Regions from separate parts of the Peribacillus sp. ACCC06369 genome, predicted to be linked through region 1. Evidence: riboswitches for the same ligand, from Rfam matches in the RefSeq annotation. Region 1 holds a riboswitch; the other holds the start of a gene.

The links. Region 1 has a riboswitch for preQ1 ahead of QUF78_RS03065 (QueT transporter family protein). Riboswitches for the same ligand answer to the same signal wherever they lie in the genome.
Region 2: it holds a riboswitch for preQ1, as region 1 does, so the genes downstream of both, QUF78_RS20600 (VUT family protein) here and QUF78_RS03065 (QueT transporter family protein) in region 1, are expected to answer to the same signal.

Annotation. Positions count from the first base shown of each region.
Region 1 is NZ_JAUCEN010000002.1:469,027-477,192, forward strand. Features, by position in the region: gene QUF78_RS03055 (PAS domain-containing sensor histidine kinase) at 1-762, opposite strand, end outside; gene QUF78_RS03060 (TVP38/TMEM64 family protein) at 879-1,535, opposite strand; gene QUF78_RS03065 (QueT transporter family protein) at 1,656-2,141, opposite strand; PreQ1 riboswitch class I at 2,148-2,192, opposite strand; gene QUF78_RS03070 (YbaK/EbsC family protein) at 2,352-2,873, shown strand; gene QUF78_RS03075 (hypothetical protein) at 3,016-3,828, shown strand; gene QUF78_RS03080 (DUF3892 domain-containing protein) at 3,913-4,209, opposite strand; gene adhP (alcohol dehydrogenase AdhP) at 4,504-5,517, shown strand; gene QUF78_RS03090 (sigma-54-dependent transcriptional regulator) at 5,559-6,989, opposite strand; gene QUF78_RS03095 (sensor histidine kinase) at 6,994-8,166, opposite strand, start outside.
Region 2 is NZ_JAUCEN010000002.1:4,054,307-4,062,472, reverse strand. Features, by position in the region: gene queD (6-carboxytetrahydropterin synthase QueD) at 1-374, shown strand, start outside; gene queE (7-carboxy-7-deazaguanine synthase QueE) at 367-1,095, shown strand; partial or broken gene QUF78_RS20635 (DUF4260 domain-containing protein) at 1,159-1,484, opposite strand; gene QUF78_RS20630 (TetR/AcrR family transcriptional regulator) at 1,538-2,107, opposite strand; gene QUF78_RS20625 (hypothetical protein) at 2,467-2,754, shown strand; gene QUF78_RS20620 (HD domain-containing protein) at 2,801-3,772, shown strand; gene QUF78_RS20615 (SRPBCC family protein) at 3,978-4,418, opposite strand; gene QUF78_RS20610 (SRPBCC family protein) at 4,425-4,940, opposite strand; gene QUF78_RS20605 (hypothetical protein) at 5,118-5,282, opposite strand; PreQ1 riboswitch class I at 5,318-5,360, shown strand; gene QUF78_RS20600 (VUT family protein) at 5,412-5,954, shown strand; gene QUF78_RS20595 (hypothetical protein) at 5,976-6,125, shown strand; gene QUF78_RS20590 (hypothetical protein) at 6,153-6,275, opposite strand; gene QUF78_RS20585 (hypothetical protein) at 6,291-6,440, opposite strand; gene QUF78_RS20580 (hypothetical protein) at 6,478-6,603, opposite strand; gene QUF78_RS20575 (hypothetical protein) at 6,600-6,749, opposite strand; gene QUF78_RS20570 (hypothetical protein) at 6,931-7,356, opposite strand; gene QUF78_RS20565 (PadR family transcriptional regulator) at 7,392-7,712, opposite strand; gene QUF78_RS20560 (alpha/beta hydrolase) at 8,021-8,166, shown strand, end outside.

The sequences.
Region 1 (8,166 bases):
AGTAAAGTTCAATTTAATGAATGAGGCTCCATGTATTTCTTCCTGTTGAAAGCCTGTTACCGTTTCAAACCTTGGATTTACGGTCGTGATCATTCCATTTAAATCAAGCATCAGCATCGGATAAGGGTTGTGTTCAAACAATGATTTATAGCGTTGTTCACTATCGAATAATTGATTCTCAGCGACAACCCTTTCAGAAATATCCCTGCCGATGACTACTAAGCCTTTTCGTGAACCATCCTCATTGAACAGGGGAACTTTAATCGTATCAAAGGTCTTGTGATTGCCGTCGGGAAGAGGGATGATTTCCTCACACCTTGTAATTTCCCCTTTTACCCACGTTTCTTCATCGGAACCTTCACAGTAGATCAACGACTCTTTATAAAATTCGGAGTATTCTGCGAGTTCGCTGTCTTTTTTTCCCTTATAATCTACATGCTCCAACTGAAATAATTGTAGCCCGAAGGTATTGGACTCAAGCCATCGGCCATCACCATCCTTGAAGTTAACGAAATCCACCATTGAATTGATGAGTGTGCGCCGGCGTTGTTCCGCTTCTTTTAATTGTTTGAATTCTTCCCTTTTAGCTAAATAAAGAAATAATATCAAGCCTATTGATAAAAGGAAAACAATGCCTTCCACTCTCTGAAGTTGAATGAAGACCTCTTTGTTATGGATATTTGTAGTTAAAAAAAAGTCGAACACGACTAGTGTAAGAATCCCGGATAGGATATATATTGCTAAGATGGAGCGTTTGGACATGGAGATTCTCCCTGATTTTAAGACATTTCAAAGGTAAAATTACATACACATTTTAACAAACTATCGGAAAAAAATATATGCAGAATCCTAAATAAAAAAACAGGGACCAATGTGGGTCACCTATTTTTTCTGAATAAGGTTAGGTTCTTTTTCTTTTTTGCACGCTTATAGATAATGAAAAATAATAAGAAGAGGAGTGCGAGTGCAACTAGCGTGTATTGGTTCATTTCAACAGATAGGAGTCCATATGGAATTAACGATAGGAAGAAAAAGTATATCAGGTTGCCAAGTGCCGTCGCTAATAAAAAATCCTTGAAAGTGACGGTGCTGACTCCAGCAGCCAAGTTAATTAAACTTGTTGGGATAAGTGGGAAAATCCTGCCTGTAAACACGTACATGAAGCCATGCTCCACAACAGTTTTTTGCCATTTTTCCCCCATCTTCTTTAAGAGAAGTTCCTGAAACCAATTTCTTGCAGCATAAAAAATGAATCCTGAAGCAACGACACTTGTAAACCAACTCCATAGGTAGCCATATATGAATCCGAATATCGTTACATTGATAGTCAGAAGCAAAATTAAGGGGATGATTGTAAATGAATTTTGGACAAACATCAATACGAATGTCACAATAAAAGTGAGCAAAAGGTTTTCCTTCAATATGCTAATAACTGAATCCAAGTCACTTTTCCAAATCAAAGTAAATAATTCTGCATTTGAAAAAATAAATAATGCAATTACCAGTAGACCGGTTAAGGTCAGGACTTTTTTCAAAGGGTCACCACCATTCTGACTAATAGTTTATCATTTTTAAGTTAATTGGTGAAAAAAGAGCTGTCGCATGATGCAGACAGCTCTTTTACATTATAGTGGGTTCATGAAGCGAAGATTCCTTTAAAGCCACTTTTCAAACTGAATTCTTTTGTTCATTCCATAAATGATTGGCGCGCCAATCAAGAGGACAACGAATTCACCGACAGCCGTGGTCATCCAGCTTAACCAGAATGGTAAGCCAAAGGCAAGGTTCAGTTCAATGGCAATTAAAAACATTGTGAACGTGAAAAAGATGATCGTGGCGATCATCCGCCCTTTAATGCCTTTTATGAACCGCGAAACAAAAATGACAAGCAGCAAGGCGAGTACGGATTGCCCCACCCCAAAAATTAAATCATATGGAACCATCGGTGAAAAGAGCAGATTCGATATGAAGACGCCGCCGACAATACCATAGATATATTTTTTATTGAATACAATAAGATGGTTCAACATTTCCGGTACACGAAATTGGAACATCTCAAAAGCTATTGGTTTAAACACCAATGAGACCGCCACATACAAGGCAGCCAATAACCCGTTTATCACGAGTGTACGAACATTCATTTTACTCTCTCCCTAGTTTTTTATCGTGGGATGGTTACGAACCACGTATAGGCGTTTGCCCGATGATTAATAGTATCCCAAGTAAGCTTGTTTCGTCAATTTGTAAAGAATGGTTTTAATTTATAGGTTTTCAAGCATCCATAGGATTTTGATTTATGGCAATGAAGGATGATATTATTTTTATATGTACTTCAAAGGAGTGAATATAATATGTCTATCGCGAGTGTCAAAAGCCATTTTAAACAATGGGATCGGGAAGGCGATGTAATGGAGTTCGAAACATCGAGCGCTACGGTGAGTGAGGCTGCAGAAACCATCGGCGTTATCCCAGCGAGGATCGCTAAAACTCTTTCCTTTAGGGGGGAAGGTCATGATGCGATTTTGGTTGTAGCGGCTGGGGACGCAAAAGTGGATAATAAGAAATTTCGGCAGATGTTCGGTTTCAAGGCACGGATGCTGTCACCCGAGGAAGTGTTTGAGCAGACCGGCCATGCCATCGGAGGAGTTTGTCCGTTTGGTCTGGCTAACGATCTAGCTGTTTTTCTTGATGTATCAATGAAGCGCTTTGAGTCATTGTTCCCGGCATGCGGCAGTACGAACTCTGCAATAGAACTTACACCCACGGAATTATTTGAATATTCAGGAGCAAAGGATTGGGTGGATGTTTGCAAGGCTTGGAATGAAGAGGGGAATGAGGAAACGGCAGCAGGTAATGCAGTGGAAGGCTTTTGATTAATGGTACCAAAAAGATCCACATGAATGGGATAAAGTCCACTTGGGTGGACTTTATTTGTGGGGGCCGTATGCATTATATCGGTCAATAATTTTAAAGCGGAAAATCGTGCAGAAAGTGTTCCTGAGCGGAGGGTGAAAGATGTTAAATGGAAGCCAAAGAAAAAGCAATAGCAGCTATCTTAGTCTTAAAACTCTTTATGAAGAAAATATCACGGTTAAGAGCATAGCCCAGGAGCTTGAGTTTTGCCATACAAACGATCTGGCGCTGGATATTCGGAAAGCATTGGAAAAAAAGAATTTTGATATATTGGCAGTGCAAGATCAAGGGGAAATCATCGGATATATCGAAAGGGAAGAACTGGGTGAAGGGAGCATTTCGGAATATTTGAGAAACTTTTCACCAAGGGAAATGGTTTCGGATTCAACCCCTTTAATCCAGCTGCTCCATATTTTCAAGAATAAAACAAGGGTCTTCGTATTAGAGAATAATTCAATTAAAAAGTTGATTACCCATGCCGACCTTCAAAAGCCTCCAATTAGGATGCTGATATTCGGATACATTACCTTATTGGAAATGAGGATGAGCGATATCATCATGGATAGATTCGGCGACGGAAGCTGGCATCCAATGATCAGCGAAGACCGTTTAGAAAAGGCAACCGAATTATATAGGAGGAGAATCGATAAAAATGAGGATATCAATTTAATAGAGTGCCTGCAAATCAGTGATAAATTCGATATCATACATAAGGATGAAGAATTGAGGTGCTTCTTCCAAATCCCTTCGAAAAGTAAAGGGAAGAAGGATGCGAATGCCATCCGGAAATTACGGGATAAGATTTCCCATGCAAATGAACTGGGACTGGACATGTCGTGGATGGAAATCATTGAGGTTGTCGAGTCCTGTGGGCAACTGCTCGAAATCTCTGAATCCTATCAGTATGAAAAATAAGGATCCGGCTATCATGCTGGTTCTTTTTAATGTTTAACTCCAGACAGAAAAAAACTGCCCATATCAGGCAGTTTCCCCGAAAACTCAAAACTCCGGCAGTTGATCCAGGTTATTTTCTTTTATCCCATCAGGCTCACTCCGCAATATATCACGTCCATATTTATGAAAGACGTCAACATTGGCCAGGATGCCTGCTTTGGCTTCCGAAAGGGCAGTGGGGTAGTCGAGTTCGCGGCCGGAGTTGGTCTTGATGGCGATAATATTGTCCTCTTCATTTTTCCTTACGGCGATGATTTCTTCTTTTCCTGCTGAATCAAGTTGGTTTGCTTGCGGTGTTCCCTGCTGTTTATAGGATTCATAAGCTTTTTCAAATTGGTCCATGTTTTGGACACCTCCCATTTATAGGGTGAGCTATTTTTTCTGCAATATACAAACCGGATTTCGTCCAACTTGGGCCGTTAATTCGTCCAAATGGGCCGAATTTTCGGCACTTTTTTAAATTGGATGCTGTCGTCTTGGCCTTTTTGCATTGGCATGGCACTTGCATCTTGTATAAGTGGAGTAAGAAATATAAGTGGAGTAAGAAATAATATCCACTTAATTAAGGGAGGAATATGAATCATGAATGTAAAACAAGGGGCTAGCACTGTAAATGCAAAACAACAGGTCAAGACAATGAAGGCAGCGGTCGTCAATGAATTTAACCAAAAACTTGAGATAAAAGAAGTACCCATCCCGGAATTGGATTATGGTGAGATATTAGTGAAAATTAAAGCATGTGGCGTGTGTCATACCGATTTACATGCGGTACATGGCGATTGGCCGGTAAAGCCCAAGCTTCCGCTTATCCCAGGACATGAAGGTGTAGGCATCATAGAAAAGGTGGCAGAAGGCGTAACTTCCTTGAAGGTCGGTGACCGCGTTGGGATCCCATGGCTTTACTCGGCCTGTGGCGATTGTGAGTATTGTTTGACTGGAAGGGAAACGCTTTGCTTGGATCAATTGAATGCAGGCTACTCCGTGGACGGGGGGTATGCGGAATACTGTAAAGCACCTGCCAAATATGTGGTGAAGGTTCCTGAAGGGCTTGACTTTGCGGAAGTTTCACCGATTTTCTGTGCAGGCGTAACGACTTATAAAGCGCTTAAGGTATCAGAAGCAAAACCTGGTGATTGGGTAGCGGTTTATGGAATTGGCGGATTGGGACATGTTGCCCTTCAATACGCGAAAGCGATGGGCTTTAATGTCATTGCTGTCGATATTCAAGATGATAAGCTTGATCTGGCGGCGGAACTGGGGGCGGATTTCACGGTTAATGGGCTTAAGACTGATCCTGTACAAGCCATTAAGGATAAAGTTGGCGGTGTGCAGGCAGCCATTTCTGTAGCGGTTACGAAAAAAGCATTCGAACAGGCTTACAGTTCAGTCAAGAGGGGCGGGACACTGGTCGTAGTCGGATTGCCGAATGATGAACTTCCGATCCCGATTTTTGATACGGTACTAAATGGGGTAACTGTAAAAGGGTCAATCGTCGGGACGAGAAAAGATTTACAGGAAGCCGTTCAATTTGCGGCTGAGGGTAAAGTCAGAACGAATATAGAGACGAGGAAGCTTGATGAAATCAATGATGTGTTTTCAATGATGGAAAAGGGAGAAATCAATGGACGCATCGTATTGACGCTAGAATAGTAACAGAGGAGGATGCCCTGGAACGGGGCATCCCCCTTTTTTTATGTCTGGTTCTTCTCATTTAATATATAGCGTAATTTCCTTATGGATATTTGCAAGCGTTTGGCTGCTTCATTCCGGTTGCCGTAGGTTTTTTGCAGTGCCTGCATGACGAGTTCCTTTCCAATTGTGGATTGAAGCTGTTTGATTTCCGTAAGGATTTCTTCTAGCATCAGTTCATCTTTCTCATTAAAGTCGGCCACCAGCTTTTTTCGCCACTCTTCAAGAAGGTTTTCAGTTGTCTGAATCTCATTCGGACGCTCCTTCTTCTTCGGAGTGACCTGGCTGTTAGATAGCGAGATATCATTGGCTGTTATTTCAGACTTATGGTCTGCAAGAGTTAGCGTGCGCATGACCACATTAGATAGTTCGCGTATGTTGCCTGGCCAGTTGTATTGTTGTAATTTTTCAATGGCTTCATTGGAAAAAGAGATATCTCCATGACCATTTCTCTCAATCAAGTGACGGACAAGCAAGGGAATATCCTCTTTTCGGTTGCGCAAAGGCGGGATATCCAGAGTCACGACGTTCAGTCGGTAAAATAGGTCTTCCCGGAATTTATTTTTGTCCACTGCCTGTTGCAGGTTTTCATTGGAGGCCGCCACTAACCGGGCGTTCGTCCGTAATGTCCCGCTGCTGCCAACCCGCATGAATTCCCGTGTTTCCAACACTCGTAGCAATTTGACTTGAATGGCGGGACTCGCATCCGCAATTTCATCAAGGAAAAGCGTACCATTCCCTGCAATTTCGAAAAAACCCTTTCGCAACTGGGTAGCTCCGGTGAAAGCCCCCTTTTCATGGCCGAATAATTCGCTTTCAAGCAGGGATTCAGAGATCGCTCCACAATTGATGCCGATAAAAGGTTCATGGTTTCGGGGGCTGGCTATGTGGATGAAACGTGAAAGCACTTCTTTGCCGCTGCCGGTTTCTCCTTCAATTAATACATTGACTGATTTTTGGGCAACCTTGAATGCCGTTTCAATCAAACTCTTCATTAAAGTACTTTCACCGACAATCAATCCTGATTCCTCGGCTAGCTTATGGATGAAATGTTGATTCAAATCTTCATTTTCATTCAATAGGTTGTCAATTTGCTTTTCCAATACTTCAATATCCACAAAGGGTTTTTCCATATAATCACTCGCGCCAAGTTTCATTGCATCAACAGCGGTCTTGACGGTGCTGTATCCGGTCATGATCAGTACCTTGCAACGCGGCTGTAGTTGTTTTAGATGTTGCAGAAGGGAAAGGCCATCACAATCCGGAAGCTTCAGGTCTATCATTGCTACATCAAAACGCTGCTGATTCCAATCGATTTCATGAAAATCCTTTCCGCTATTCACAACTTGTACGAGGTAACCTTTCATCGTAAAAAGGCGGGATAGAAAAGTCCCAACTTCTTTCTCATCGTCTACCACAAGTAAATTGATCAACTTATCATCGCCTTTCCTCTTCTGCTTGCAAGGGAAGCCTCAGGAAAAAAGTGCTTCCTTGTCCTGATTTACTCAAAACGTCGATCTTGCCACCATGGTCTTTGGCGATTCCAAGGCTTACGGACAGCCCCAAACCTGTACCTTTTTCACGGTCTTTAGTTGTATGAAAGGGATGGAATATGAAGGGCAGGCGTTCTTTTTCAATCCCCGTTCCATTATCAGTCACCTGTACCACCATGAACTTGTCTTCTGAATAGGTAGTGATTGAAATCGATTTTTCCGATGGAGAGGACTCATCCAATGCGTCCTTGGCATTCAATAACAAGTTGATGATGATCTGTTCTATTTGAGGTTGGCTGCCCTTTATGAAGGGAAGGTCTTCCTGAAGGGAAAGATGAAGGGAAATTTGCTTCTTCCCCAGTTGAAACTTCAAAAGGTTCAGAACCTGATGAATGGCTTCGTTAATAGAGTAATAGTTGAATCTATACTCATCCTGCCTCGAAAAGGTAAGCAGGCTTTTCACTATTTGCCTGCATCGGTCCCCACAAATCTTAATATCGTTCAAAAGCATATAGTCCAGATTGTCCTGGGGAGTTTTCCGTAATAAAATCTGGGAGTTACCAAGAATGGCCGTTAAGGGGCTATTCAATTCATGGGCAATCCCTGCTGCCATTTCACCGATCGCCCCAAGTTTACCGGCATGCAATAGCTGGACCTCCATCTGTCTTCTTTCGGTGACATTTTTATAATAAGCAATGACCCCATAGACTTGATGCTCCTCATTCTGAATCGGGTAGGCATGCATTTCCAAGATGGTATCATGCTGAAGGAGAATTTCTTGAAATCCTGGCTTATTGAATGAAAAGGTATATTGAATCAGATTTTGAGATTTTTCAATTAAAGGAACCAGGTCGGAAAAGTCCCTTGCAGAATCATTGGATTGATAGACGGTTCCTTTGTGATCAAAAACGATAATCATATCTTCAACTGCCTTGAACGTATCCTCCCACTCCTGCTTGGAATGAAGGACTTCCTTATAAAGCTGGGCATTCTCCAAAGTTAGTGCAAGCTGATTTGATAGTTGCTCAAGAAAATCCAGTTCATCTTTATGCCATGTTTTCTTATTCTTCCTGCCGAAAGTCCATATTCCGATTTTTTTACTTTTTCCGTACAAAGG
Region 2 (8,166 bases), 3.6 Mb from region 1:
AGGAGTTCACCTTTGACGCGGCGCACCACCTACATGACTATGAAGGAAAATGCAAGAACTTGCATGGCCACACGTATAAGGTCATTTTCGGCTTGAGCGGGTATACGGATTCACGTGGTTTGATGATAGATTTCGGGGACATCAAGGATATATGGAAAAATGAAATTGAAGTCCACCTTGATCATCGTTATTTGAATGAAACCTTGCCACTCATGAATACAACGGCTGAAAATATGGTTGTCTGGATTTATGAAAAAATGGCCGAAGCCCTTTCATTAAAAGATTATGAGGGTGCTAGAGTCGAATTTGTCCGACTATACGAAACGCCGACAAGTTATGCCGAAGCCAGACGGGAGTGGATGGAAAGTGAGTAAACTCCCGGTTATGGAAATCTTCGGACCGACCATCCAAGGTGAGGGAATGGTCATTGGCCAAAAAACCATGTTCGTTCGGACGGCAGGCTGCGATTATTCCTGTGCCTGGTGTGATTCCGCATTTACTTGGGATGGCACCGGTAAGGAAGATACCGTCCAAATGACTGCCGAAGAAATATGGGATGAGCTGAAGCGAATTGGGGGTTCCGGCTTTTCGTTCGTGACGATATCAGGCGGAAACCCGGCACTGCTGAAAAACCTAAATGGCTTGGTAGAAATCTTACATGAAAATAAAATGAAAATAGGTGTGGAAACACAAGGGAGCCGATGGCAGGATTGGTTTCTTGATATTGATGAACTGACCATTTCACCTAAGCCGCCGAGCTCAAGAATGAACACGGACTTTACGGTACTTGACCGAATCATATCGAACCTTGCCAATCGAAACCCTGAAAACCATGTCTCATTGAAAGTAGTCGTCTTTAACGAAGAAGATTACCAGTATGCCAAAAGTGTGCATGGCCGTTACCCGGATATTCCATTTTATCTGCAGGTCGGCAATGATGACAGCACGACGGCTGATGATAATCAATTGATCAGCGGTCTTTTGAAGAAATACGAAGAGTTAATAGATAAAGTGATAGCCGATGATGATTTGAATGATGTGAAAGTGCTGCCCCAGCTGCATACCTATATATGGGGTAACAAGCGAGGCGTGTAAAGAAAAGAGAGCAGGAGGCAGTGTGATGTGTAATCACACTGCCTTTTACATGTGGAAAGCTTCCTATACCTTTTGAAGGTGTGTAGCTTTGAAGGATGATGTGTATTTAAGGCCATACCCAAATAAGCGGTCCATTCCAATATGTGCGGTCCAAATTAAACCAATCATCATACATGCATCCGACTTTAGAAAAACGGCACGGTATAAGTGTGGAAAAAGTTATAAACTTTTGCTCCAACTCGTTCATCGATCGAATAGGTCAACATGGAAACATCAGGCAACAAAATCAATAAAAGGAAAATCCACCAGCTGAATTCAAATAACGAATAGACGTAAATCATCGCTAAAAGGACCATGAGTCCTTCGATATGAAGGAATTTCTTTACCATTTAAAAGCCTCCTGAAATTCAATTAACCATTGGTCAATGATATTCATGAAAAATTAAATAATGTTCTTGATGATATTTTTTACGTGAAAATCAGCTAAACCTTTTACATCCGGATAAGATAGATCAGAATTAATATAAAACGTTATGAATCCGTGAAGAGACAGGAAAATGGACCATATGGATGCAGGATTCAGTTTGTTGTCGGTAAGGTCTGTCAAGGACTGGATTAGCTTTTCGTAGGTCTTATTGGAATCGATTTGAAGTAAATGCTGAATTTCTTTTTCCTTGGATAAAAACATGATGGAATAATGATTCTGTTGGGTTAAACCGAACTCTATGAAGCACAATAAAATCTTCTCCATTTTTCGGGAAGGGTCATTTTCCGACATGATGATATCATCGATTAAAGTATTTAAAACGGAAAAATCCGTTTTAACCAAACTATAAAATATTTCTGCCTTATTTTTAAAGTGATAATAAATGGCTCCATGGCTGCAATCCAATGATTTAGCCAATTGTCTCATTGAGACGTTCGAATACCCTTCGGTGGCAAAAAGATGTCTAGCTTCATTCAATACCATTTCCCTGGATAATTCTTTACCTGCCGATTTCCTTGGCGACATTATAGCACCCCCTTATTTATTGACCACTGGTTAATTAGGATGATATCGTACTGATTTTCAAATGTCAAATATTAGAAATTCTTCTGAATAAATGTTTTTTTAGTGGGGACTTTTCCATTGGAAGCGACCGAAAGGAACACTTGCTGTCTTACGGTTCAAGGGGAGGATAAAGTTGCAAAGGCAGCAGTGGGCGAAGATGCAGAATCCATTTCCAGTTCCCCTAACCAGAAATTTGAATGTCCTTGTAACTGAAAAAGGGAACCCGCTATATAATATATGAGCTTGTCTTATTTTTTTAACCAGTTATATCCTTTTGTGGTAGTATAAGGTTATACGGATAGCTTGAAAGGGATGAATAAATGAAAATGAAATTCGGTATTTTGTCTTCAATTATCATAGTCTTGACTGCTTTTTTTTTATTCACTAAACCTTATAAAAATAAAACAAAACCTGTAGAAGACATTTTTGAAGTGTATCCGACAGATCAGGTAATAAAAACAAATGAAATGATATTCATAGAGGGTATTGATGAGGTCAATCCAGGGAATATCGATTTGAATGATGAAGAGGAGTTAGAAAAATTGGCAAGGAAGCAATATGAGCAAAATGAAAAGGGGGAAATAATTTTCACAGAAGAAAATCAGTGAAATCACCTGCCTGTAATGAGTAAACTAATGGGGGAGGTGGCAGTTATTGATAGTTTCGGATAGTATCTATGGGAAACACATTGTAGAGGGAGTTCTCGAAGAGCTGATAGTAAGCAAACCGCTCCAAAGATTGAAGGGGATACATCAAGGAGGGGCAAGTTATTTAGTTAATGAGAAGTGGGACGCCACACGGTTTGACCATTCAATAGGTGTGATGCTTTTAATAAAATCGCTTGGTGGGTCATTGGAGGAACAAATCGCGGGCTTGCTGCATGACGTATCCCACACTGCATTCTCACATGTAATTGATTTCGTTCTGGATTGTAAGGATGAAGATTATCATGAAAAAATATATGAACATGTCATTATGGAATCCGAAATCCCCTCGATACTGAAGAGGTATGGATATGAATGTGAAGATATTTTTCAATCAAAATGGGAATTGCTTGAACAGCCAGCACCTGAGTTATGCGCCGATCGGGTAGATTATACTCTCCGGGATATGTATCAATACGGACATATCACACTGGAATCCGTTCATGACTTTCTAGACCATGTAACCATAATTAATGGAAGGATGTATTTGGATAATATTGAATCGGCAGAATGGTTTGTAGAAACGTATTACAGCGAAGTTATTGATTTTTTCATGGACCCTCTTAATATATATGGCTATGATATCTTGGCAAAGACCTTAAAATTGGCTTTGGCTAACAACCTGATCAGCCTTGATGACTTACTAGGTACAGATGAAGAAGTCATGTCCTTATTAAGCTCCACTGAAGACCATGAAGTGCAAAATCTGATAAAACGGATCCATGGTAACGTAAAGCTGAAAGAAGATCAATTGGACTACGATATTCATCTGAAAAATAAAGTGCGGCTCATTGATCCTTCCGTTATTCAAGGAACCCATTTAGTAAGAGCTTCCAATTTATCGGAAAAAGTCCAGGACATGGGGGTTAAAGCCCATAAAAGAGCTTCGAAGGGAATGTATCTAAAAGTGATATCCGATTAAATCCCGGTCAAACCATACGGAAAGTGAAAAACTCAAGGGTGACATCCATCCTTGAGTTTTTTCTCCGTTTAATACGGAAAAATCAAGAAAATTATATCGTCTAACCAAGACTTGTAAGCCTTCTTTTTTTGAACTTCGAAGAAAAAGCCTTTATTTAGTTGGGCACGCCCAACTGCCATTGATTCTTACCAGCACCCTTTAATAACTAAAAAACTATTGATGCTCTCAAATTATTAACGCCATTTTCTAAATAACCCTTTAAACAGGTTAATGTATATACCCAACCTTCTTTTTGTCCTATCATTTTGTTTATTATTTCAGGGTCATCTTCATTCAAACCGGATTCTTTTACTTCAATAATTGTACTCGTATTATCCAACTCTTTAAGTGTGATGGTAACAACCGTTTCTTGATCATTTCCTCCCCACGAAAACACGATTTTCCTATTTTTCTCGACTTCTAAAACATGGATTACCACTTCAGCATCGTATTCGTCATATCTCAATGTAGGCGTCCGGCCTTGTTCCCATCTTTCTGAACTCGATGAGAACCAAAAATTCCCGATTTTTTCAGGGTTCACTATGGCTTCAAACACCTCATTAGTTGGCTTGACTATTTTAAATTTCGTAGTTATTTGAGTATCCATACTGAATCAACTCTCTTTCAATGTGTTTTTATCGTTCTCCACTAACAACTGATTTTCCCGATCTACATAGATTGGCGGCAAGGTCCGTCCAGTTTCAAGCAAGCTCTTCAGGTTACTTAGAATGGCAGGCCATCCATTATTTAAGCCTTTAAAGGTATTGTCATCGTATACGAAATCTGTCTCCAATAGCTCCTCATGCTTTAGCGTTAACTTCACGGTTGAACCATCCATTGGCTGTAGTTCAAAGGTGACACGTGTAGGCTGGTCGCGAGGGGGTTCGTCTCCTGCCATGTTCCATGTAAACGAGAGCAGGTGCAACGGCTCACACTTATGTACAATACCATGATCAGTAACCCGCCCATCTTGCAGCAAATATTCAACGGTTGAGCCTTCTTGCCAATCAGACTGGACTTGGCATCCGAAATGATACTTTTTCGTGAATTCACCACTCGTCAGGGCTTCCCAAAGCTTCTCTGGCGTGGTTGCGATATAAATAGGATAGACAAACGTCGTTTTTTTCATTATTCTTTTTCCTCCTCGCGTTTATACTTTTGTCATTACTCTTAAGACCGTGGCCAAATGAGTTTCTTCTTTTACAAGGAAAGACCGTAACATAACTCTATCAATGATTGTCCGCTTTTCATATAGCTGGTCAAGCAGTTTTCTGCGACAAGAATCGGCAAAAGTCCTAAAGTGATATCAAAGTGGGATGTTCGTATTAATTTCACTACGTACAAAGCTTTGGAAAAATGGATATTGACTTAACGATTCGGCAAATGAAAACCTTGGTTTCGCACCATTCCCAGCGACTAAATCGAAATCACGAAGCAACAGGGAAACTTCTTGATTTCCAATCGTTTTCAAGCTACGATAATTAAGGAAAATGATAATCCGCTCGGGCGGAAGAGGTTCTAGCTACCCTCTCAAAAAAACTAAGGGGAACGGTGCTCTTTCTTAGGGTGCTGTTTTTTCTGTATAAGGAGAATGTAAGAAATGTTAAGAGTTCTATTGTATTTAGTATCCATCGTCACGGCGAATGTGGTTACGGCAGCTTTTGAGCCATTGCACTTTGGTATGTTCATCATTCCTATGGGTACATTGCTCATCGGGGGAACCTTCATCTTTCGAGATCTGGTCCAAAATAAATTCGGCCGCGCGAAAACCTATATGTGCATCATTACCGCACTGATTTTATCTGCATGTGTATCATTTTTATTAGGAGATACATTATTGATTGTATTTGCTTCCGCATTATCTTTCGTGGTGGCAGAAACAGCGGATACTGAAATTTATACCCGGTTAAAGCTCCCGATGAGTTGGAGGGTGTTTTACAGCGGGATCGTTGGAGGATTTTTCGATTCAGTGATATTTGTCGTGATTGGCCTAAGTCCACTGGGTGCCAATATATTGCCATGGGAAGCTGTACCCGCTGCGGTTATCGGCCAAATCATCGTTAAAACAGTCATTCAGTCAATCGGTGCCACATTGTTGGGCCGAATCAACGTAAGGCTGGAGAAGCGAGTAGTCTCCGGTTGAATGCTAGGAGGGATGCACTCGATGGATGGAACCAAAAAGGAAGAAGACAAATGCTATTGCCTCGAGGCCTTTCGTGAAAAATATGGCCCGCATGTTCAAGGGGATTGTATGAAGCTCTCCTGCGCCAATTATCGGAAGCATAAAGGAATAGACAAAAAAGGACCTAATTAGGTCCTTTTTTTACGTCATCGGAGTAACTTACGAGTAAACGTATTCGCGAGTAAACAGCGCGAAATCATGGGTGCAGCACGAACTCACGAGTAAAACAGCAAAATTCACGAGTAAACGTGCGAAATTCGCGAGTAAACAGCACAAACCCAAGAGTGGCGCACGAACTCACGAGTAAACCAGCGCGAAATCATGAGTGCAGCACGAACTCACGAGTAAATAGCATGAATTCACGAGTAAATGCTCCAAACTCACGAGTAAACCAGCAAAACTCACGAGTAAACGTGTAAAATTCGCGAGTAAACAGCACAAACCCAAGAGTGCAGCACGAATTCACGAGTTAAACAGCGCGAAATCATGGGTGCAGCACGAACTCACGAGTAAATAGCATGAATTCATGGGTGCAACACGAATTCGCGAGTAAATAGCATGAATTCACGAGTAAATGCTCCAAACTCACGAGTAAACCAGCAAAACTCACGAGTAAACGTGCGAAATTCGCGAGTAAACCAGCGTGAAATCATGAGTGCAGCATGAACTCACGAGTAAATAGCACGAACTCACGAGTAAATGCTCCAAACTCACGAGTAAAACAGCAAAATTCACGAGTAAACGTACGAAATTCACGAGTAAACAGCACAAACCCAAGAGTGCAGCACGAATTCACGAGTTAAACAGCTCGAAATCATGGGTGCAGTACGAACTCACGAGTAAATAGCACGAATCTCACGAGTAAACAGCGCGAAATCATGAGTGCAGCACGAACTCACGAGTAAATGCTCCAAACTCACGAGTAAACAGCTCGAAATCATGAGTGCAGCACGAATTCACGAGTAAATAGCATGAATTCACGAGTAAATGCTCCAAACTCACGAGTAAAACAGCAAAACTCACGAGTAAACGTGCGAAATTCGCGAGTAAACAGCACAAACCCAAGAGTGCAGCACGAATTCACGAGTAAAACAGCAAAATTCACGAGTAAACGTGCGAAATTCGCGAGTAAACAGCACAAACCCAAGAGTGCAGCACGAATTCGCGAGTAAACAGCACAAACCCAAGAGTGCAGCACGAATTCGCGAGTAAACAGCACAAACCCAAGAGTGCAGCACGAATTCGCGAGTAAACAGCACAAACCCAAGAGTACAGCATGAATTCGCGAGTAAACAGCACAAACCCAAGAGTACAGCATGAATTCGCGAGTAAACAGCAAAAAAAGCTTCTTCCACCGTTCCAATAATGGGTGCGGGAAGCTTTTTATCTTGTTTTTGGTCAGAATTGCTCTGCGCTTTTCCGAACTAACTTTTCCAGGGTGAAAAAGCATTTCCGTTTCCGTTCAAGTTCGGTTTGTCCAGTTTCCGTGACATGATAATATTTCCTGCGACTTGATTCGGACTCTTTCCAATGGCCTTCTATGAATTCCTTTTTTTCCAACCGTTTAAGGGCGGGGTAGAGGGTGCCTTCACTGATTTCGTATTTGCCCATGCTCATTTCTCTCAAGATCTTTGTGATTTCATAGCCATATAGCTTTTTTTGTGAAAGAAGTGAAAGCAAAAGGAGGTCAATGCTTCCCTTCATTAGTTCTTTATCCAAATAAAATCGCCTCCTTTTCATTTTAAAAGTGTAATACTTTGTGCATCGTAACACAAGGTGCATTTTACTTTTCTTAAAAAAAATGGTTAAATGACGATTGCTAAATAGAATCAATCATAGTAAAATGTGCTTCGGAACGGATGAGTTGTAAAGCGTGTGGTAAGGATATTATATACATGATTTAATTGTTTTAATGAAAATACGGAATAGGATAGAAGAAATCCCACTCAAGGGGTATTAATTGATTTTTTTTTGAAAATCATTTAGATTCTATTTATCAACAAGAGCAGAAAGAAGGTCCTAGAAAGATGAAAGTGAAAGCACCTGAATCATTCACATATAGAGGTGGAAATAGAGCTGTTCTTTTACTTCACGGGTTTACCGGAAGTACAGGAGATATGAAGAAATTAGGGAAATACCTGCATGATCGCGACTATACTTGTCACGGGCCTCT